One region of the Clostridium sp. AWRP genome, then DNA from elsewhere that is predicted to be linked to it. Evidence: riboswitches for the same ligand, from Rfam matches in the RefSeq annotation. Region 1 holds a riboswitch; each other region holds the start of a gene.
What was found. A riboswitch is a leader RNA that binds a small molecule or an ion and turns the genes downstream of it on or off. The one in region 1 is predicted to bind thiamine pyrophosphate.

Region 1 (6,018 bases):
CTAAAAATCCGACTATCTCTCCTCTTTTTATATCCATATTAATATTTCTTAATACAACTTTTTTATCATATCTAACTTCTGCATCCTTTATTTTAACTATATTTTCTAATTCACCCATGATTAAAATTCTCCTGCTTATATAATGTATTTTATATTTTCTTTTGAAAATCTACTTGAAAGTTCTCTTTCAAAAAAGGTTTTAATTTCTTCCATTTGCTCTTTCGTGTACAAAAATTTACCGTATCCAAATTGACCATACTTGAATTTTCTCTCACTATCCTCCATTGGCAGCGTTGTTTTAGGAAATACCTGTAGTATGATATTTTTAGCCTTAGTTGTATATCTATGAGATATTATTTCAAATCCAATAGAACTCTTTAAAGTTTTAGGAATTCTATCATATAACATGTCTAAAACTTTTTCATATTCCTGCTTCCAATTTTCATATATGAATACAGGTGCTATTATAAAACCTATAGGATAACCTGCTTTGGCAAGTTTTGCAGCTGCTTCTATTCTTTTTTCCATTGAAGCTGTATGATGCTCATATTCTTTTATTATTTTATCTGTATTTAAACTAAATCTTATTTCCGTATGACCGTTATGATTTATGTTTAAAAGTCCATCTATATCATTGTACTTTGTTACAAATCTAAATCTTGAAAGCTTTTGATCTCCAAAGTATTCTATACTCTTTCTAAGTGAATTTGTATAAGGCTCCACAGGAACTGGATCGGAAGTTGCAGCACCTTCAAATACAGTTATTTCAGGATTTCTTTCATCTATATATTTTTGAGCCTGTTTCAAAATGTCATCAACATTGACGTGAACTCTCACAAAAGGTTTTTCCCCTAATTGTGTATTTAAATAACAGTACTCACACTGTCCAATACAGCCACTAACTAGTGGCAGCTGATAATGTGCCGAAGGCTTACAACTTTGAAATTTTAAGCTCTTTTTTACACCCACAACTAAAGTCTTTTTGCCTTCCCTGTACTTTTCATATATATCTTTTCCTGGTACAGCTGACATAACTCTATTTGAGGACAATTTTATTATCTCCACCTCGTCATCATTTTTAAATCTACTGTATATCTCATTTCCCAGGGAATATTCTAATGTACCCTTTTCAAAAATAACTCTACGTGGAACAAACATCAACCACACACCTTCCTGATATAGAGTTTCTAAACAAAACTCATTTTGTACCTCAAGCAATTCATATAATGCTCATTAAAGTATGTGAAAAAATCATTAAAAATATTCTAAATCAAATTACATATAATTCCAAATCTCAGGTGAATATTTTAATATGCAGATAAAAATAGCCATAATGCTTGTACAACATTATGGCTATTTTAAACTATTTTTATTCTGGAACAATCATAACTAAAACCTGTGAATTTTTTAATACTTTACTTGTTACGGATCCAATCATTCTAGCCAAACCCTTTTTGTTGGATTTAGTCATAATTATCATATCAAATTCATCACAATTTGCTTTTTTCAGTATCTCATCTGCTACACGTCCAAAAACACAATATTTTTCAGTTTTATATTCCTGAATTTTTCTTTCAGCTCTATCTAAAATATTTTCACCTTTTTCCCTTGCCATATCTACCATGCTATTTGATACACCCGTTTCATTTGCTATAACTATTTCAGATACATACATAATAGTTAACTGTACTTCATCTCTGGGAAACAATTTTTTTAAACAGTCGAGTGAATGCATACTTCTTTCTGTTTCATCTAATGGGACTAAAATTTTTTTCTTTTTCATATCAACACATCCTATCACTTTTATTAATTTGTTTTGCAATAAAAATCTTCAATTAATGCCATTATATCACACGTACTGCAAAAACTTTTATTGACTTCCATCATTGCTAACGCCTTCCATATTTCATTTATGTACATATAAGTAAACTTAGTCAATGAAATAAATATTAAAATTTAATATTGCAAATTTTTATCACTGTAGTAAAATTAATGTATAAAATTTAATACTTTTGTGGGGGTGCTGCAAAGCTGAGAAGAGATCTTTCTCTAACCCTTTGAACCTGATCCAGATAAAACTGGCGTAGGGAAGCAATTTATACATTTTTGATTTTAAAGGTATATGCTTTTCTGCATATACCTTTTATTTTTGACTGATGCCCACCTACTGTAATACTCCCACTAAGTAAAATTTATAATTTTAAAGTTACTAAATTAGAGGTGTTAGAAATGAAAAAAGTATTAACAATCGCAGGTTCTGACAGCTGTGGCGGAGCTGGTATACAAGCTGATTTAAAAACAATGAGTGCCCTTGGCGTATATGGCATGAGTGTCATAACTGCTGTTACAGCTCAAAATAGCATAGGAGTTCAGGACGTAATGGATGTAACTCCTGAAATTGTAGAAGCACAAATAAGATCTATATTTGATGACATACAAGTAGATGCAGTAAAAATTGGTATGGTTTCAAACAGCAAAACCATATCTGTAATAAAAAAGCTTTTAACAGAATACAAAGCTAAAAACATAGTAATTGATCCTGTAATGGTATCAAAAAGTGGTTACTTTCTCTTAAAACCTGAAGCACAAACAGCTATAAAAGATCTGACAAGCATTGCAGACGTTGTAACTCCAAATATTCCAGAAGCTGAAGTTCTAACAGAAATGAAAATAAAAAATAGCAGCGATATGGAAAAAGCAGCTTTTAGAATAAAAGATCTAGGTGCTAAAAACGTGCTTGTAAAAGGAGGACATAGGTGCAATGATGCCAACGACGTTTTACTTTATGAAGACAAGATATTAAACATAGCCGGTCATAGAATAGATACCAAAAACACCCATGGAACAGGATGCACCTTATCTTCTGCCATAGCCTCCTTCTTGGCTAAAGGTGAAAGCACCGATAAATCCGTATATCTTGCAAAGCAATATATAACTAAGGCCATAGAAAATTCCTTCTCTATAGGAAGCGGCGTCGGTCCTGTGGGACATTTCATTGAATTATATAAAAAAGCTGATGTAGATTTCAAATAAACAGAATTCTAATATAAAGGAGTATGAAAAGTGGATAATTTAAACTTAGATAGTGTATCAAAAGTATTAACACAGGTAAGAAATAAAGTACCTCTTGTGGACTGTATTACAAACAGCGTCACTATAAATGACTGTGCAAACATTCTATTATCTTATGGAGCTTCTCCTGCCATGTGTGAAGCTTATGATGAAGTTTTTGATTTTGTAAAAATATCTTCTGCCCTATATATAAATTTAGGAACCCTCACAAAAGAACAAGAAGCTGCAGTAATTTTAGCAAGTACCTCTGCAAAAATTCACAATATACCTGTAATACTTGATCCTGTAGCTTGTGCTGCTATACCAAGGAAAGTTCAAGTTATAAATAGAATTATGCAAGTTGGTAAAGTAGATGTTATAAAAGGAAATGTAGGTGAAATTAAATTTCTTGCAGGACAATCTTCTAACGTAAGAGGAGTAGATTCCCTAGATAATGGAGAAGGAGCTTTGGATTCAGCTGCAGCTTTAGCCAAAAAGTACAACTGTGTAGTCGCTGCAACTGGCAAGGAAGATTTTATAACAGACGGTAAAAATAGTGCTGTAATTCAAAACGGAGTGGAAATGTTAACTAAAGTAACTGGTGCAGGCTGTATGCTTGGAGCATTATGTGGTGCTGCTATAGGTGCCTCTGAGGATAAATTTACAGCTACTATAAGTGCTATACTTTCAATGAATATAGCTGGTGAAGGAGCCTACAAAGCAGCAAAAGCCCCTGGAACTTTTAGGGTTAAGCTAATAGATTCCATATATGAATTGAGTGAAGAAAAATTAAAGAAAGGTGGTAAAATAATTTGGAAATAGATTATAGTTTATATCTTGTTACAGATAGAAGTTTTTTAAAAGACAAGCCCCTGAATCAAGCCGTAGAGGAAGCAATTTTAGGCGGCGTAACCCTCGTTCAGCTTAGAGAAAAAGATGCGTCCACAAGAGAATTTTACAAAATTGCTAAGGAAGTTAAAAAAGTAACTGATCACTATAAAGTTCCTTTTTTAATAAATGACAGACTTGATATAGCCCAAGCTGTAGATGCAGATGGAGTTCACCTAGGTCAAAGCGATATGCCTATAAACACAGCTAGAAAAATATTAGGTAATGATAAAATAATTGGAATATCTGCAGGCAATGTGGATGAAGCCTTAGATGCAGAAAAAAGTGGTGCAGATTACATTGGAATAGGTACAATTTTTTTCACAGGAACAAAAAAAGATATAGATACTCCTATAGGTATAGAAGGTCTCCATAAAATATATAACAGTATAAGTATACCTGCTGTTGCAATAGGCGGCGTTAACGAAACTAACTTTAAAGAGGTATTGTCAACTGGAGTTGATGGTATTTCAGTTATATCTGCTATTTTAGGGAAAAGCAATATAACTGCGGCTAGTAAGGCTCTTTGCAAATAGCTTTATAGAAATAAAATTTAAGGAGCGAGTAATATGATATTTGATGCATTTGATGCATTTCTATTTGATTTAGATGGAGTAATTTATATAGGAAATAAGCCTCTTCCAGGAGCAGTAGAATCTCTTGAAATACTTCGTAAAAATCAGAAAACAATTCGATTTTTAACAAATAATCCATGCACAACACGTGAAAAAATAGCAAAACGATTAAATGCACTTGGAATAGAAGCAAATAGTAATGAAGTGATTACATCAGACTGGGTGACCGCTCAGTATTTACAAAATAAGAATATAAAGAATGTATTTGTTCTTGGTGATGAAAATTTAAAATGGGAATGTCATAAGGTAGGCATTAATACTAATGATATAGCTGATGCAGAAGCAGTTGTTATAGGTTGGGATGATAATTTACGCTTCCGTGATATTAAAAAAGCAGTGCAATTAATTAATAACGGTGCAAAATTTATAGGCACAAACAGTGATAATAATTTCCCAAGTACAGACGGTCCATCACCTGCAGTTGGGTCAATTGTGAAAGCTGTTCAAGTAGCAGTAGAGAAAAAACCTTTCATTATAGGAAAGCCACATTCATATATGTTTAAAAAAGCTCTAGATAGTTTAAAAACATCATCTAAAGTAGTAATGATAGGTGATAATCCATATACAGATATTTTAGGGGCGCATCAGGCAGGAATATCAGCTATTTTAGTATCAAGTGAAAAAACAAACAAATTTCCATCTGCTAGGGATTTTCATAATGCCGATGCTACTATTGCAAACCTAAAAGGTTTATTTGACAATAATGTAACCATTAGAAAATGGAGTTCTCCTCATTTCCCATGGCCTAACGATGGTGTTAAGGCAGGAGTTGCAGGTATTATATTTGATAAATCTCAAAGGGTTCTTTTGATGAAGCGTACTGACAATGGATTATGGAGAATCCCTTCAGATCATGTTGAACCTGGAGAAACTGTAGAAGAAGCTATTATAAGAGAAATTAATGAAGAGACTGGTTTAAAAGTTAAAGTAAATCGATTAATTGGCATATATTCTGACCCTGTTTCACAAGTTTTCTCATATCCAAGTGGCAAAATTAATCATTTTATTACAACTTGTTTTGAATGTGAAGTTGTAGGCGGTAAATTAATTAAGGAAGGAGAAGAAACCTTAGATGTGAATTACTTCGATTTTAATTATTTACCAAAAAATCTTTTACCAATGCACCCAAGATGGCTTAAAGATGCCTTAGAAAAAGAAAAAGTTTCATATATACGTTAATTAATATTTTATACTCTATGTTAGAAATGTACGTAAGGTACTTTATACTAAAGATGCAATTAAAAGCCTAAATATCATGCCAAAAGTACCATTTTTTAAAGGTATTTTTGACATGTTCGTAATTAGTTACTTTTAATTTTTTATCAGCATTATCTCTACATGAAATTAGCAAATATTGATGCACCAATTACTGTTAGCAAACCAGATACCAAAATAAATTTAAATTTTGTACACTAATTTAAATATTCTTTTTGATTCATAAAAT
Region 2 (6,018 bases), 670 kb from region 1:
AGAAAAATTGGGGCGAAGATGTTTAACCATTCCAATCAACATAGGGGTCGAAGAAAATAGTAAAATTATAATTCAAGAAGTTATAAATCATTTTGGTAAATTAGATATTCTTGTAAATAATGCTGCAGTACTTTATTACAATAATTCTATAGAAGAAGTATCTAGCAAGCAATTAGAGTGGACTTTTCGTATAAATGTATTTTCCTATTTTTATTTAACCAAAGCAGCTTTACCTTATATGAAACCAGGCAGTTCTATCATCAATACTTCTTCACTAGTTGCTTTCAATCCTCCTTATGGAATATCCCTAGAATATGAGGCTTCAAAAGCTGCTGTTGCCAATTTCACTATAAATTTAGCCCGCAGTTTAATTTCAAAAGGTATACGTGTAAATGGTGTAGCCCCAGGTGAAACCTGGACACCTCTAATTCCAGCAGGATTACCTGCAGATAAAGTTGCCGTTTGGGGTTCAAAAACACCAATGGGAAGAGCTGCCCAGCCATTTGAAGTTGCTCCAGCCTATGTATTCTTAGCTTCCAACGAATCAAGTTATATGTCAGGACAAACAATCCATATGTATTCTTAACAAAGTTAATAAAATCACAGTTTTAGGATATTATATTTCTAAGACTGTGATTTTATTAATCTTACTTACTATTGTCCAAAATATTTACATAAAGATCTTCTGGTTTTATATCTTTCTTTAAAAGTCCTTGTTTTTTTAACCAATCTATATTGTTCTGCCAAACACTTTTATCCTGATTCAAGAAAGGCTCACCATTTGACTCCATCTTAGGAAGAAGTATATTCATACTTTTTTCCTCTACTGCTTGTACTAGAGGGAAGCTATCCTTTTTTTGGTTGTCCATAAGTATTTTTAAAGCTGCCTTAGGATTTTTCTTAGTATATTCGAATCCCTTTTGAGATGCCTTCATAAACTTTTTAAGTACTTCAGGTTTTTCCTTAAGAGTTTTGTCACTAGTTACAAATACTTCTTCATAATAATTTGGCACTCCATACTTTGCAGGATCAAAATAATTTACAGGATGTCCTTCATTTTGAAGTACTGGAACCTCATGATTTATAAGTCCTCCTGTAGTTGCATCTACTTTTTTAGTTACCATAGAAGATAATAAATCAAATCCTACATCAACCATTTTAACAGAATTTGGATCTCCACCTTCTTTTTTTACCATAGTTTTTACATATTGAACATTTAAAGAATTCCCCGAATAACCTACAGTCTTTCCTTGAAGATCTTTCGGTGAATTTATATTTTTTTCCTTTAAAGCTATTATTACATTAAGCGGTGTATGTACAATAGCTCCTATAGATTTTACAGGAACACCCTGATTTGCTCTTGCAATTACAATATCCGGTTGATAGTATATTCCAATAGTAGCTTTTCCCGCTGCTGGAAGTGAAAGGGGATCTGTAGTATCTGATGGAAATTTAATGTTTACATTAAGTCCTTCTTCCTTATAATATCCATTTTTAATAGCAGCATATATAAAACTGTGTATTGCATTTGGATACCAATCAAGTACTAAATCCACATTTTCTAACTTGCCATCCTTACCTTTCGATGAATCACTACTATTTCCACATCCTACTAACATAACAGCTATCAATAAGAATGCCATTACAAAAGATAAATATTTATTTTTTTTCATACTTCATTCCTCCATTTTACTATTTTGTTTTCTAAAACATTTAATATTTCCACTAAAATTAGAGCAGCTAGTGATAATATGACAATAGGTGCAAACACTCCTGCCCCATCCATTTGTGTCATCATTCTCTTACTAAAATATCCAAGGCCTGCTTCTGCTCCAAGCCACTCACTTACAGCTGCCCCCACTACACTTAAAGGTACTGCCATTTTAAGTGCAGAAAAAAAGTAAGGGAGTGAAGCCGGAAACTTTAACTTCATAAATATATCTTTTTTGCTAGCACCATAGGTAATTAAAAGTTCTTCCATATCTTTTCTTGTAGAACGAAGTCCGTCATATACATTTATAGTTATAGGGAAAAATGTTATAAGTACCGTTACAAGTACCTTACTCCATATACCGTATCCAAACCAAAGTATGAATATAGGTGCAAGTGCAGTAATTGGAACTGTTTGGGTTACAATTACAATTGGATAGAGAGCTCTTTGTATTCTTTCACTTATATTCATAGCCACAGCAATCACTACCCCAAGCACTATAGATATAAAAAGTCCCTCAATAGTAATCAAAAGAGTAGCAGGAAGATGTACTAAAAATAAAACATCTTTAAGTTCCCATATTTTTTCTAAAATGGCAGTAGGAGAAGGCAGTATATACATTGCATCTATATACATTGCTAGAGCCTGCCATATTGCAAAAAACAATACAGCAACTATTATGGATGATCTATACCTTTTCACAGCTTAACCCCCTTTTTTAGTTCACTTATAAGTTCCTCTTTTATCTTTAATATAGGAGGTGTATCTATCATACTTCTAGTCCTTGGATAGTTGAGAGGCACTTTTATTTCTTTAAATTTTCTTATTGGAGTTTCTGATGTAACAAATATCTTAGTTGATAAAAAAAGAGCTTCTTCTACATCATGGGTTATAAATAATATAGTTTTATCTAAAGCTAGCCATTTATCAATGAGCCATTCCTGCATAGAAACTCTTGTTATAGCATCTAATGCACTAAACGGTTCATCCAAAAGCAGCACCTCTGCTCCCGTAAGCAGAGTTCTTGCAAAAGACGCCCTTTGCCGCATACCTCCTGATAAATCCTTTGGATATTTATTTTTATATTTTTCAAGTCCAAAATCTGTTAGCATTTTTTCTGCCTGAACCTGTGCCTTTTTTAAATTTTCACCTTTAACTTCAAGGGGAAGATATACATTTTGAAGTATAGTTCGCCAGGGTATAAGGAGATCATTTTGCGGCATGTATCCTATGTAACCTTTTAAATCATTTATATTTTTATCTTTTAAAATTATATCTCCCCCAAAAGCCTTTTCCAGCTTACAAATAAGTCTAAATACAGTACTTTTTCCACATCCGCTGGGACCTACTATACTTATAAATTCCCCTTTACCTACATCAAAATCGAGATTTTTTATAATAAAATCAGGATCTTCCTCGTATTTGAAACTTACATTTTTAAATTTCAGCATGATTTCACATCCCCTTGTTATAAGCCATGTCCCAGAACATATATTCATACTTGCTTGTATTTATAAATATTTCCTTTAACCTGCTAAATTTCTTTTTCGATATATTTTCTGTCAAATAATCTAACAAATCTATCACCCACCTAGTCTCCTTTTCATAATCACTAGATATATATCCTTTTATCCACTGTCCATAAAACTCATTGTCCAGTGCCCCATCTATTTTACTCAATTTTTTACCAATTAAATAATAACTCCACATACAAGCTAAAAGAGAAGTAGTTAAATCCATTAAATCTCCCATTTGAGCCACAGACAGCATATAGCTTGTATATGAAATATTTTCAATAGAAGCTTTAGCATTTTCTATTTCTTCTTTTTTAATGCCTATTTTTTTCATATAATGCCTATGAATATTCATTTCTCCATTTAATATATTGTCCACCATCTTTGAGAATCCCTGCATTATACTTTCTTCACTGGATTTTACCACCCCTAAGGCATACACTTTTGCATAATCCAAAAGATATATGTAATCTTGAATCATATAAAACTTGAATCTATCTATTTCCAAGTTTCCCTTTCCTATTTGCTTTACAAATGGATGTTCATAGTAAGAATCCCATATATCTTTTACACTTTCGTATAATTTCATAGACGTTTTCATAATAAATTACTCCTTTTTCATCTGACATACACATTATTAATTAAAAATAAAAGGTACAAACCTCTTAGGAAGCTTGTACCTTTATTTATCAATTACATAAAAACCTCTTCCTACGCTGGCATTAACCAGATCAGGTATAGGGTCTAAGAATTATATTCTTACTCTCAGCCGGTAACACCAGCCCCCCTGGGATACTAATTTTATTTAATTTTTACATTATCTATCCAATTTCTATGTTACTACAATAACAAAAATTGGTCAACATGCTAAAAAGGCAAATTTAAACACATATTATATCAAAGTTTAATTCTTTTATACATATCTTTAAAAACAAAAATTCACTTCTGAACGTAAAATAGTTAATTTTAACATTCAAGAGTGAATATGCAAAATCTCAAATATTCTCACAACAATACCTAATTATATATGTCATTTATTTAGCATCCATATTGCATAATTTAATATGCCTGCAAATGACACCCAAAGTATGTATGGTATCATTAAATAAGCTGCTGTTTTATCAATTTTACTAAACTCAAAAGTCGTCATTAAAATAAATACTAACAAAATCATCAGTTCTAGAAAAGCTAAACCATATAACTGAAATCTAAAAAATATAATTGTCCACATAAAATTTAATACCAGTTGGACAACATACAGCGCCAGCACCCTCTTAACATCTTCTCCCTGCTTTCCTTTAATCCATATTCTATATGCAGCTGTACCCATAAGAAAAAATAAAATAATCCACACTATAGGAAATATCCAGCCAGGCGGTGAAAACACAGGTTTAACAAGCTGACTGTACATTTCTCGGTTAGACATTCCTAGAAAAGCACTAATAGCTCCGACTCCTTCTGCAATTACAATACTTATAATAAGTTTTCCAATATGCTTTTCTCCATTTACCTTAAATACGTTACAAAACATAAATTCACCTCCTACTGCTATTATATTTTAAAGGAAAGACTTTTATTCTGAAAATATAATATCTATTAATCGAAAGAATCCTATGCAAAAATGATGCTTGTAATCAATTTCAAGTTATTATATAATTAATTAAAAAACAGAATAGGTGAGGTAAAATGACAGAAGAACAATTAAAATATTTTATAACTGTAGTAGATACTGGCAGTTATATGGAAACTGCCTTAGAGCTAAATATTGCTCAATCTTCTGTTAGTAAACAAATACAAGCATTAGAACGTGAATTAGGTGTTCAACTCTTTAATCGTAAACATAGACGTGTAAAATTAACTATTGAAGGGAAACGATTATTACCCCAAGCTAGGCATACATTAGACGAGATTTATCGTTTAACATATATGTCCAAAAAACTACAGCCTGGTTATAAAGATAGAATAACAGTACTGTCTTTGCCTATTATCGGTAATTTTAATTTATATATTCCAATGAGTCGCTTTGAACTAGAGAATCCTTCTTTTCTAATCAATCTAGTAGAACTAGAAGAACCACGACTATTTCATAGATTGCAAAATAATAGTTTTGATATAGCACTAACTTATTGGTATGGAGAAAATCCAGATAATAGTAAAATTCTTTTTATTCCTGCTGCTGAAGATGAACTTGTTTTAGCTGTTCACAAAGATACTCCTTTAGCAAAATTACATTTTATTTTTCCAGAACAATTAAAAAATTCTTCTCTTATGTTAATGGAACCCTATACATGTATATCTAACTTATGTATGGCTTTTTTTGAACAACATGATATTGCTCCAGATATTATATTTAGAGGAAGACCTGAAACTATTTTGAGTGGTGTAGAAGCTAACTATGGTGCTGCTTTAACAACACGTAAACTAGCAAGTAATTCATCATTTAATAATGTTGTTTTAATACCATTTTCACCTAGTATTTCAATTACACTAGGTGCATTTATTAATAAACATAGTCAAAAGAATCCTAAGATTAACGAACTAGTCAATATGTTAATAGCTAAAATGGCAAATAACAAAAATAAATCTTAGAAGTTCTCTATAAAATCCTGTGTCCTCCCTGATGCATATTATTAATCATATCTAAATTGGAGTTAAATAATTTATACACAATCTAAAATTTAATTGCACTCTCCATAACAGCAAGTTTAAATATCAAAAATAGCAAATGAACTTGCTGTTACTTTATTCAAATCCAATATGAGTTCCGTTCAGTGATTTCCTTTATTTTACAGC
Region 3 (6,018 bases), 2.0 Mb from region 1:
TCAAACTACAGGATTAGAATTATATCAATTAGGTGAAGATGTCCACATAGATAAATCTAAATAGCTATAGGGTTTCTAGGTGATAATTTAACTTATACGCAGACATATTTTTACAACGATGAAGCTCTTTTAAATATTTTGTATATAAGTCTTAGGGAAAAATTCGTAAAAACTTAGAACTTTTGAATTGTTTGAGGTACGAGTTTTCAAAAGTTCTTAGCTTTTTTAAAATTTTTTGCTTAGACTTATCAAAATATTTAACGAACTGAAGGTTGTAAAAAATATTCGAAGTATAAGTTGATTTTTGTTTAGGAACTCTATATAGTGTTTATTTTTTATCAATAATTTAAAGCAGCTTTAAAATATCTGCTTTCATTTCTAAAAGTTTTTTAGAAAATATTCTGTTTTTCTTGTTCTCACTTTCAAAATCTACGTTAATTTCTTTTTTAATCACTCCAGGTTTAGAGGATAGTACATATATCCTATCAGAGAGCAAAATTGCTTCTTCTATATCATGAGTTACAAAGAGTATACTTCTTTTCAATTCTTGCTTCATATCAAGAACCCATCTTTGCATTTTACCTCTAGTTATAGAATCCAGCGCACCAAAGGGTTCATCAAGTAGCATTATTTCCTCAGAAGACAGAAAAGTCCTCAAAAAACTTGCCCTCTGTCTCATACCTCCTGAAAGTTCATAGGGATATTTCTTTTCATAGCCTTTAAGTCCAACTATTTCAATATACTTAACTGCCCTTTCCCTCGATTCTTTTTTATTACTACCTCTTATATCAAGTGGAAGCACTACATTTTCCATTACAGTTTTCCAGGGCAAAAGTAAATCTTTCTGCTGCATATATCCTATGTCTCCCTTTACTGAAACCTCTCCTCTGTATTCTTTAATAATACCAGTTATTATATTAAACAAAGTACTTTTTCCGCATCCACTTGGACCTAAGATAGAAACAAATTCTCCCTTTTTTAAGTTAAGAGATATATCTTTTAGTATAAGATTTTCCTCAAAACTTATACTCACATTTTTAACTTTTATGATGGAATCATCATGTTTATTTTGGCAAAAATTCATTTGTGAAAGCATCGCTTGTTTTTAGCTCCTTTTTAATTAACCCTTTACTTTGTAAAAATTTAGCATATCTACTCCATACATCAGATTTCATTACACCCCATCTAGGTGCGTCTGCTATGTACTGCTTTGCCATATATTTCTGACTTTCTGCAGCTATTTTCTTATCTATTTCTGGTGCATATTTGACAAGTATTTTTGCACTTTCATCAGGATTTTTTATAGCATATTCATATCCCTTTGCTGTAGCTTTTAAAAACTTTCGAACTTTATCTGGATTTTGACTAATATTTTTATTACTAGTTATTAAAATAGGAGTGTAGTAATCAAGTGCAGAATCTAAATCTTTGACAGGTATAAAATTTAAGTCCACACCTTTTAATTTTGCTTCAACTCCAGTCCATCCCTGGTAGATCCAGGCAAAATCAACGTTTTTTTTCGTAGATGCAAAGAAATCATCAGTTCCCATATTCACAATTTTAAGTTTACTGAAATCTGCTCCATTTTTCTCCATAACAGCTTTGATTACAGCTTCTTCTGAAGGAGAACCCCATCCTCCATAAACTTTTCCTTCAAAATCTTTTACACTTTTTATATTTTTGCTTTTAGGTGATGCAAACCCTGAAGTGTTGTGCTGTATTATTGCCGCAATGGATTTTATAGGAAGTGGATTTTTGTTTGTAACCGCATAGGTTACATCTTCCTGATAGCTTACACCAAAATCTCCTTTGCCTGCAGCTACAAGATTTGTCACATTACCTTGTGAAGGTTGAACTATCTTCACATCCAGTCCTTCCTCCTTATAATATCCTTTATCTAATGCTACATATAATCCTGTATGATCTGTGTTTGGAGTCCAGTCAAGTATTACCGTAGTTTTATCTAAAGAAGCAGCTTCCTGTTTCTTTTCACCCGTTCCACATCCCCCAAATAACAAACTTATAATAAATATAGTTACCGACAAGAATACAATTTTATTTTTTTTCATATTCGTCCCCTCTATTTCCAATGTATTATTTTTTTACCTATAAAATCTATAATGTAAATTATTATAATGCTTACAATAACAATGACTAAAATTGAAGCAAAAACCTTGTCCAATTGATATGCATTTTTTGCCCTTACCATGTATACACCAATACCATTATCTCCTCCAAGCCATTCACCTATAATTGCAGACATTATCATATAAGTTGCTGCTATTTTTAAGCCTGAAAAAAAATTCACCATAGCATAGGGAAGCTTTAAGTGATAAAATGTCTGTAATTTTGAAGCTTTCATAGTGCTAAATAAATTTATATAATCCCTGTCCACTTTCTCAAAGCCATCCACAAGGCTTACAACTATCGGGAAAAAACATACCATTACCACTACTATTATTTTCGGAAGTACTCCAAATCCAAACCATATTATAAACAAAGGTGCAATTGCTATAGTTGGAATAGTTTGAGATATTAGTAAAATAGGATATATTGACTTTCTCACAATCTCAAAACTATCCATTATTACAGCCAATATAAAGGAAAATATTATAGATATAAAAAAACCTATAAAAGATTCGTACAATGTAGTTTCTGTATTTTCCATTATATTTTGGAAATCTGATACAAGAGTTTTTAAAATATCCAGCGGAGAAGGAATAATATACTGAGGAACATGGGCAAAGTTTATTGTTAACTGCCATATAAGTACAACTATTGCTATTGTAACTATAGGATATATTTTACTTTGAATGTTTTTTGTTTTTTCCATATATAAGCACCTTCAGTCTATAATTTTAATTTATTAAAATTGTCATAAATTTTTTCTCTAACTTCTTCAAACTGGAGATTCTTTATTAAAGAAATTTTTCTTACAATATTTATAACTTCAGATGGATATCCATATTTTTTATTTACCCATTCAAGTGAAGTAGGTCCATCAGTTTCTGTTAAGATTTTACCTAGAGGAAGAATTTTTACTATCTCATCTGTAAGTTTAGAATATCCTATATCAACACTTATTGTAAAATAGCACCCATACTCCAAAAACTTTTTTAATATATTCAAATCTCCACTATACCAATGAATTATAGGTGTTCTTAAATCATATTTCTTTATATAATCCAATACCTCCTTTTCTGCTCCTTTAGTATGAATGTTTGTTATTTTGTCATATTCCTTAGCTTTACCTAAAAAGTATTCAAATACTAGATTCATATAAGGATATTTTTCTTTCTCCAAAACCCAATAGTAGTCAAGTCCTATTTCTCCAATAATTTTACATTCCTTTACATAATCATCGAACTTATCTAAATCCTTGTAGTTTTTATGTGCCTCCCATGGATGTATTCCAAAACATGGAGTTATATTTTTATTATCTTTACTTAATTTTTTTGTAAATATATAACTTTCCAAATCCATAGAACATCCTAGGGTTTTAATATTGCTGCGATTTATACTCTTAATTGCATTATTTAAATTATCTTTATAAAAATCCATATGATTATGCGCATCTACAAACATTTTATTCTCTCCCTATACTTTAACAAAAATAAAAAGCACTATTATAAAAACAGTGCTTTGAATCCAATATTAAAGTAGCTTTCCTACGTCGGCGTTACCCGAATCAGGTTCAAAGGGTTAAAGTTTTCACTTTTCTCAGCACAAATGGCACCCCTGGCACTATAAATAATTTTAGATTAATTACATTTTTATACTAGCACTTATCCAAATAAATGTAAATATATTATTTGTTCTTGTCCAAATTTAGTTTTTTAATTAAATTATGTCTCAAAATATAATCTGAATAACTCAGCTGATTCAATATGTAATCTTCTTCTTTTTCAAGTTTATCACTTTTAGAAATTTTATTTCCCGTATTTACATCATAATAAATATCATCTTGTGAAGAATAATAACAATCTTTATCTATAAAAGAACCATTCCTAAATATAACTCTTTCGCTTTCAGGATTAAAGAGATCTTTACCAAGCATTTCTTCTTCCTTAAGTTTAAATAAATTACATACCGTAGGATATATGTCCATCTGACCTCCATAAACATGGTTTACTCCTTTCACAGATTCATCAGGAAAATGAATAAGCATAGGAACCTTTTGAAGCTTCTCCCACTCTAAATCAGATTTGGAACTCATCCTTAAAAAGTTAAAAAGCTGATCTTGTTTATCTTTAGGTATTGCATAATGATCTCCATATAGTACAACTATTGAATTTTTTAAAGTACCATTTTTGTCTAGTTCATCTAAAAACATTCCAAGCTGTTCATCCGTATAATGTATTGCCTGCATATAATTCCCAATAAGACTTCCTTTATAATCTCCTACATCAAAATCCCCATATTTATTTACATCATCATAAGGAAAATGACTTGTTAGAGTTATTAGGAAAGCATAATATGGACTTTTCATATTTTTTAGCTTGTCTACAGATTGGTTAAGAAAAGACCTATCGCTTAAGCCAAGTCCTATAGACTCATTTTGTTTATAACTTTTTTCACCATAAAAAGTATCAAAGCCAAGCTTTTTATACATTATGTTTCTATTCCAAAAACTTTCCCTAAATCCGTGTAAAGCCGCAGTATAATAACCTTCATTCTTAAAATTTTTAGGCATTGCATTGTATTCATTACCAGAGTAAAGCAAATATGCTGCACCTGCTGATGCAGGATAAAGTGAATTGTTTGTCATAAATTCTGCATCAGAAGTTCCTCCAGCTGCCACCTGATAGTAAAAATTATCAAAATACTCCGAACGTCCTATCCATCTATTTAAATTGGGAGTTATCTCCTTTCCATTTACAGAAGAATTTATAACAAATCCTTGTAGTGCTTCTACCTGTATCATTATCAAGTTTTTGCCTTGTCCAATTCCGTTTAAATTTTCATGACTGGACTTGCTTTTATCTATAAAATATTCTATAGCCTGAACTTTGTCCTTAGACATAGGAGTTAACCTATTTATATTGGCAGAAACACAATTATAAATATCCAGGCAGTGATAATTTACTGTACCCAATTTTTTTGCTATATACACTTTATTATACATAGTTGTAAGAAGTCTTGGTTGTTCTTTTGATAAAGCGTAAAAGCTTTTGAAATCAATAAAAATACCTACTAAAATAAATACTAAAAACACTGATACTCTAACTTTTGTAGAAAGCCTCCTATTATGACCTACCAAATACCTATTTATAAAGGGAATTATAAATACAATATCAAAAAGATATAAAAAATCTTTAAAGTCCAGTAGGTTAGCAACACTAGATTTTACCGCATTTAATTGAAATCCGCTTATCAGAACAGATACAGATATAATATCTTTAAAATACTTATAATAGATCAAATCACTAACTATGAATATACTTATAATACAATTACATATATACAAAAATCTAGCACGACCTCTAGTTTTAAAAATGAAGGCAATAGATACCAATACAAATACTGAGGCTAAAGCTGGCATAAACGAGCTTTTAAATGAACTCATATGTTTTCCATATACTAATATTTTAAACATTACTACAGTTACAAAAAAAATTACATCTATAAAATTTGTAAAAAAAGATTTAATTTTATCCATATTACTTTCCCCCTATGGACATTTGTAATCCTAAAATTCATGAAACTAATATGTATAATTATAAAACAATATGTTAACAAAATGAAAGTATTTTTTCGTACCTATTTACATAAATGCCATAGTGTAGCATAATATATTTATTACGAAGAAGTTAAAAGAATTAGGAGGTTGTATTTTTAATGGGAGAAAAAGAAGATAACATAGAAGATAATATAGAAGAACTCTCAGTAAATGAACAAGACAAGAAACAATTTTTGGAAGAACTTAAAAATAAAAATTTAGAAGAAGAGAAAAAACTTGAAGAACTTAAAAATAAAAAATTAGAAGAACAAAAAAAGCTTGAGGAAGAAAAAGCAAGA
Region 4 (6,018 bases), 1.4 Mb from region 1:
TAGTGTCCTGTATACTTGCTACAGCATTTTGAGATTCCTCTGCAAGTTTTCCTACCTCCTGTGCAACTACCTCAAAGCCTTTTCCCTGTTCTCCTGCCCTAGCTGCCTCTATAGATGCATTTAATGCAAGCAAATTTGTCTGCTCTGCAATACCTGAAATAGTATCTGCCATAACACTTATATTCTTAACAACCTTTCCATCTTCAATTGCCTGCAGCATATTGTTTCTCTTTTTCTCATACAAATTTTGTACCTGTTCCATAATCTCTTTTCCGTCTTCTTTACCTTTTGTTGACTTTTCTTTTGCATTGTTTGCATTATCGCTTCCCTCTATTGCTTTGCCAGATAACTCATTGATACTTGAATCTACTTCTTGTATAGATGCAGATATTTGTTCTGATGATGCACTTGCATCTTCAATTTGAGATGTTATATTTGTTACTGCATTGTCTATTTCTTGAACTTTTGATGACAATTCTTCTGATGTAGAAGAAAGTTCTTCACTAGATGCACTCATATCCTGTGAATTACCTATTATTACCTTTATAAGTTCTTTGATATTCTTCTGGGCTTTTATAAGTGCTTCACTGGTTTTACCAAATTCATCTTTTCTAGTAACTTGATACTCATGGGTTAAATCAAATTTTGATAAATTTTCTGCAAAATCTAATGTTTCCATTAGTGATTTGCTTATATCTCTTGATACAAATAATCCAAGGCCTATTGCAATTAGTAATCCTATTATCATTAATATTATCATAGCTCTATTTGAATTTATATATACTAAATGGTCATCTACATTAGATGCCTTAGCAATACCATTATTTATACTTATAAGTTTTTCAAGGTTACTAAACATTTCTGTTTTATAACCTATTAATTCTTCATACTGTCTTACTATCTTATCATTATTTGCCGTATCTACAGATTTTACAACGTTTTCTCTTAACGTTCTATATTGATTAAGTTGACTTTTAAATGTAGGCCATATTTGCTTTTCTTCATCATTCATGGATAACTTTTCGTAACTAGAGATATATTTATCACTTTCAGCTTTATTTTGTTGAATATCTTTTTCTAGATCATCCTTTTTAGAATTATCATTTACATACACCAACTGTAATATATCAGACTCAGCCTGTGTCAAATTTTGTTTCATATCTGTAAGCATGTACACACTCTGAAGTCTATTACTGTACATTTCCTGAGAATTTGTATCCGCAATTCTCAATGAATTTATACCTATAATTCCAACAATAAAAATTAATATAGATGTAATAAGAAAACATAAAATTAATTTTACCCTTACTGGCATATTTTTAAAAAAAGCCATACATTATCTCTCCTTCCATTTCCTTATATACTATATATTATAACAAAACCTAATAAAATCCAAATTACTAACATAACATTTATAACTATCATATACTATTTTATAAGAATCATTATATTAAGAAGGAATTATATGAGTATATTAAATCCTAAAAAACTTTCAGTAGAATTTAGAAAAGGAGTTACTACTACGGATCCTATTGTACCCAGACACTACACCCTTACCCATTCTGATATAACTGCAGAGCTTTTTTTGACTATTGGGATAAGCTATGCCTATGATAAAATTAATCATACGAGAGATGAAGTCCTTGGTAAATGGATTAAAAAAAGTAAGAGCTACTCTTTTTATATACATCTATATGTAGGTGGGGCATTTAGCCAAAAGGTTATAACTATGCGAAATTATATATTTAGACGTGAATTACCTCTTGCCTTAGAAGCTATTAAATATGGGGATAAAGAATTTTTTGGTGCTCATCCTGAATTAGATAATTCTCCAATAATAGTTTACTTTATGTCAACTATTCCCAAGTTTAATAAAATAGAAAACTGGGGAACTTTTTCAAATTATAATATTAGTAAACCTTCCAGCATGTAGACACCTCCTATTTTAGAAGATAGAGTTTCCCCATTTTTTCAGAAATGACTAAATACTACTTGTGGATAAGTTAAAAATAAACTTGAAAATTGTCCACATATTTATAAATTGTCTTGAGATTGCTGCACTTACAAGTAAGTACAGTATACCGGTATCTGTGTACTCAAAAATGTATTCTAATATTGAGAAGAATTTTATAAGCGAGAATGAAGAAGCTTTAAAAGGACTAAATTTTATTAGGGAAAGTTTTGACAATAAGGGCATTAAAGCACTTGATAGAGGTTATGATAACAAAACGTTTTATAAACATTTTGCAGTTTGATTTTGAAAATATAAGAGTACGAAGCTTAAATTCCATAAGAACTATGAATTTATTTCTAACTTTAATTATAGGATTTATTGCAATGATGTCAGAAAGGAAAGCACAGAGTGCATTAATTAAATGTATCGAAAATATTTCTAATCGTATTTATGGTATACCCGACTTTGATTATTATGCATTAGCTGGCGGTATTTATACAATATTGGAAAAAACACTTACTGGAATTAAAAGTTTTCTCCAACCTGTTTTTAAAATTAAAGCATCTCAACAACTAATTATGCCTCAAGTATTGAAATTAATGGGACAGCTTTGACGTGAATTTTAATTTTGGGGAAACTCTAATTTTAGAAGATATTGCTTTAAAGATAAATTGATGCTATAGATATCCAAGTTGAAAGCTAAATTATTTATAGTAACTTTTGGCATTAACAAGGGACTTCATAACAGAGTGCTCTTTATCTGAATTACAATCGAGAAAAAGTTTTTCGATAAACTTTTTGAATTTACTAATAGACTCTCGAATTTTGCACTGAAAGCATATATCCTTAAGCCATTTTCACACATTTTCTTGTGAATTTAGCATAGGGGAATATGTTGGAAGATTAATCAAAAATAGTTTTTCTTTATGAAGTTCTGCAAATTCTTCGATATTCTTTGCTTTGTGAATTCTGTAATTGTCCCATATTAAAAATATCCTTTTACCTTTGCTTTGCCCAACAAGTTATTTTAAAAACTCAAGCATTTCTATAGAAGTAATTGAGTGTTGTGCTGGATATATATTGATTAGAGTATTATAATTCTTAGATATCTCTGTAGCACCAATGATATTGAAACCTGCTCGTATGTTATTACTTTCAATTATAGGGGATTGCCCTATAGGACTCCAACTCCTGCGGTTAACAGACTCTAGTCTTATTCTTGTTTCATCTTCAACATATAGGACGGAGTCATCTGTGTTCTCAATGATAGGCAGTAAATCAGCTATTTTTTTTAAAGATAGCTTGCAGCTCAGCATCTCCTTTGGTTAGTTTATATTGACCTCTTTTAAAGGAAAAGCCAAGACTTATTAGTAGTTGTCTTATCCACTTTTGTGAATAGGAGTTACCATATTTATCTTCAATATATTGGGATAATAAAGCTGTTGTCCAGCTGGACCGCGTATAACCAAAAGCTTCAGGTGACTTGCTTAGAACTACGTTCTTTAAATCCTTAAGCATTTCATCAGTAAAACTGCTTTTAGAACCGCCGCGATTATCTATAATTGAATCTATTCCATATTCGTTCCACTTGTGTATATAGGCAGTTATAGCTGCACGTGTTCTGCAAAGGGTGTTCATTATATCATTGGTATGAATTCCGTTATATCTCATTATTACAGTGCTTAAAAGCGCTCTGGTATACTTGCTCGTTGATGAGTTAATTATTTCATTTAATTCATTTATTGTATATCCATGTAGAGTTTCAACTTCTACTAAATGCATTTCCATATTATTTACTCCAATACTATATTTATTTATCAACTTGGATATCTATATACTTAGGTAAAATTTGCAGGGGAACTAATATAGTTGAGAAGGATAAAACCTAACCCTTAGAACCTGTCAGTTAATACTGTTGTAAGGAACCAAGCACAAACATGATAAAAAGTCTATTCTTATAGGAAAGGTAAAAAGAATAGGCGGTATGAGAATGAGCATAGTAGATACAAACGGGAATTTGCAGAACACAGATGGAACAACTGCAAATCTTAAAGAAAGATTATATATTCAAAAAGCCTTGTCTGGTAAAAGTAATGTATCAGATCCATTGATAAGCAAAAATAAAAGCGATGTAGTAGTTATGTATGCAGTTCCTATTAAAAACAATAATGAAATTGTAGGAGTATTACTTGAAACAAGGGATGGTAATCGTTTAAGCGACATAACTAATGAGGCTAAGTTTGGAAAAACAGGTTATGCATTTATGATAATAAAAGATGGAGCACTCATTGCTAATCCTGATAAAAATAAAGTCATAAAGATGGATAATCCCATTGAAGATGCAAAAAAAGATGCTAAACTGCAAGCTTTAGCAAATATTCATAAGAAAATGGGAACAGGAGAATCAGGAATGGATCAGTATGTTTATAATGGAGAAGATAAATATGTAGGATATGCTCCAGTCAAAGGAACTGAATGGTCTGTTGGAGTTTGCGTGTCAAAAGGCGAAATATTGTCAGAATTAAATACTCTAAGAATTCCCATTATAGGATTTTCCATACTATTTATGTTGCTTGGAGCTGCCATAGTTTATATTATTGCTAATAGCATCTCTAAAGGAATAAAATCTGCTTCGAAACATTTGAATTCATTAGCAGAAGGAGATTTATGCTAGGAAGTTTCACCTAAATATTTGCAAATGAAAGATGAAGTCGGAGCCATGACAAATTCCATGAAAGTGATGCAGGAATCATTAAAAGGAATGATTAACCGAATAAAAGAAAATTCTTTAAATATTAATATGCAGTCAGAAAACTTATCTTCCACTGCAGAAGAAATATCTAGTTCATCACAAAATGTTTCAGAAGCTATAAACGAAATTGCAAAAGGAACAAGTTCCCAATCTGAAGACTTAATAAATATAACAGATATTCTTAATAGCTTTAGTGATAAGTTATCTAAAATGGTTAATGAAATACAGGTTGTAGATTCGAAGTCTAGGGGAATTAGTTTAATGGCAAAAGAAAGTGGTACAGAAATGAATAAACTAAATCAATCTGTATCAAATGTTAGTAATTCATTTAAGATTTTTAATGGTAAAATTGTTGGACTTGGAAATAATATAAATGAAATAAATAAAATTATCAACATAATAAATGACATTGCAGAGCAAACAAATTTACTAGCATTAAATGCTGCTATTGAAGCAGCTAGGGCAGGAGAATCGGGTAAATGATTTGCAGTTGTTGCAGATGAAATAAGACAACTTGCTGAACAATCTCAATTATCATCAAAAAATATTAGTAAATTAATTAGTAAGATATCTAAAAATACTGATACTATAGTTCAAGACTCTGTGAATATGGATAGTGAATTAGTAAATCAAGTTAAAACTATAGATAGTTCGATAATATCATTTAAAAACATTATAGAAGCAGTAAATGACGTAATTCCTAAAATTGAAACAGTTATGAATTCTTCTGAAGACATAAATAAAGATAAAAATACTATTTTAAATAGGGTAGAAAATGTATCCTCAGTTTCACTTGAAGTTTCAGCAACTTCAAAAGAGATTTCAGTATCATCAGAAGAAATAGCAGCATCATCACAAACACTTAGTAATATGACTAAAGAAATGCTTGATGAAGTAAATAAATTTAAAATATAATATTTTAAATGTGCGTCCAGATGGGTACATACTTATCGGTGGAAATCCGATCTGGATACCAAGACTGATAATCATGTACCTGACCTGCTGCTTCTTTCTTTAAAAGTTATAAAAACTTCATCAAGTAATATTCACATTTTTAGTGTAATGGTTATTCTTGTTTTTAAAGAATTTTTGTCTGTCCAGCTTCGTTACCTATTGATAAATTAATTTCATCATATGTTATAACTTTATTTTTGATTTCTCCGAATTTTCTAACAACTGGAGTAGGATTCTGATTAAAATTCATACTAAGGCTTTGATTAGAGTAGTGTCCAGCTGGATCAATATAATATTTAAAGTCAATTGTTTTTTCTACATCTATATCCGCATATGCAATTCCTTCTGTTTCTGCTTC

Region 2: linked by a shared signal. The riboswitch ahead of tenA (thiaminase II) and the one ahead of thiD (bifunctional hydroxymethylpyrimidine kinase/phosphomethylpyrimidine kinase) in region 1 are both predicted to bind thiamine pyrophosphate.
Region 3: linked by a shared signal. The riboswitch ahead of DMR38_RS04160 (TatD family hydrolase) and the one ahead of thiD (bifunctional hydroxymethylpyrimidine kinase/phosphomethylpyrimidine kinase) in region 1 are both predicted to bind thiamine pyrophosphate.
Region 4: linked by a shared signal. The riboswitch ahead of DMR38_RS22180 (cache domain-containing protein) and the one ahead of thiD (bifunctional hydroxymethylpyrimidine kinase/phosphomethylpyrimidine kinase) in region 1 are both predicted to bind thiamine pyrophosphate.

The regions. Positions count from the first base shown of each region.
Region 1 is NZ_CP029758.2:3,554,312-3,560,329, forward strand. Features, by position in the region: gene DMR38_RS16490 (ABC transporter ATP-binding protein) at 1-118, opposite strand, end outside; gene splB (spore photoproduct lyase) at 136-1,158, opposite strand; gene DMR38_RS16500 (universal stress protein) at 1,370-1,783, opposite strand; TPP riboswitch at 2,007-2,108, shown strand; gene thiD (bifunctional hydroxymethylpyrimidine kinase/phosphomethylpyrimidine kinase) at 2,230-3,033, shown strand; gene thiM (hydroxyethylthiazole kinase) at 3,064-3,873, shown strand; gene thiE (thiamine phosphate synthase) at 3,864-4,475, shown strand; gene DMR38_RS16520 (HAD-IIA family hydrolase) at 4,509-5,753, shown strand; gene DMR38_RS16525 (MATE family efflux transporter) at 5,987-6,018, opposite strand, start outside.
Region 2 is NZ_CP029758.2:2,889,228-2,895,245, forward strand. Features, by position in the region: gene DMR38_RS13135 (SDR family oxidoreductase) at 1-586, shown strand, start outside; gene DMR38_RS13140 (ABC transporter substrate-binding protein) at 648-1,673, opposite strand; gene DMR38_RS13145 (ABC transporter permease) at 1,670-2,413, opposite strand; gene DMR38_RS13150 (ABC transporter ATP-binding protein) at 2,410-3,162, opposite strand; gene tenA (thiaminase II) at 3,167-3,826, opposite strand; TPP riboswitch at 3,917-4,024, opposite strand; gene DMR38_RS13160 (TspO/MBR family protein) at 4,256-4,756, opposite strand; gene DMR38_RS13165 (LysR family transcriptional regulator) at 4,912-5,814, shown strand.
Region 3 is NZ_CP029758.2:927,715-933,732, reverse strand. Features, by position in the region: gene DMR38_RS04180 (DUF3471 domain-containing protein) at 1-64, shown strand, start outside; gene DMR38_RS04175 (ABC transporter ATP-binding protein) at 347-1,084, opposite strand; gene DMR38_RS04170 (ABC transporter substrate-binding protein) at 1,065-2,069, opposite strand; gene DMR38_RS04165 (ABC transporter permease) at 2,081-2,833, opposite strand; gene DMR38_RS04160 (TatD family hydrolase) at 2,851-3,585, opposite strand; TPP riboswitch at 3,648-3,750, opposite strand; gene DMR38_RS04155 (LTA synthase family protein) at 3,809-5,659, opposite strand; gene DMR38_RS04150 (hypothetical protein) at 5,839-6,018, shown strand, end outside.
Region 4 is NZ_CP029758.2:329,886-335,903, reverse strand. Features, by position in the region: gene DMR38_RS01590 (methyl-accepting chemotaxis protein) at 1-1,333, opposite strand, end outside; gene DMR38_RS01585 (staygreen family protein) at 1,466-1,933, shown strand; gene DMR38_RS21660 (hypothetical protein) at 1,995-2,255, shown strand; gene DMR38_RS01580 (hypothetical protein) at 2,245-2,568, shown strand; gene DMR38_RS22190 (hypothetical protein) at 2,812-2,904, opposite strand; gene DMR38_RS22185 (winged helix-turn-helix domain-containing protein) at 3,233-3,742, opposite strand; TPP riboswitch at 3,798-3,896, shown strand; gene DMR38_RS22180 (cache domain-containing protein) at 3,945-4,628, shown strand; partial or broken gene DMR38_RS22175 (methyl-accepting chemotaxis protein) at 4,653-5,621, shown strand; gene DMR38_RS01555 (carbon-nitrogen hydrolase family protein) at 5,785-6,018, opposite strand, start outside.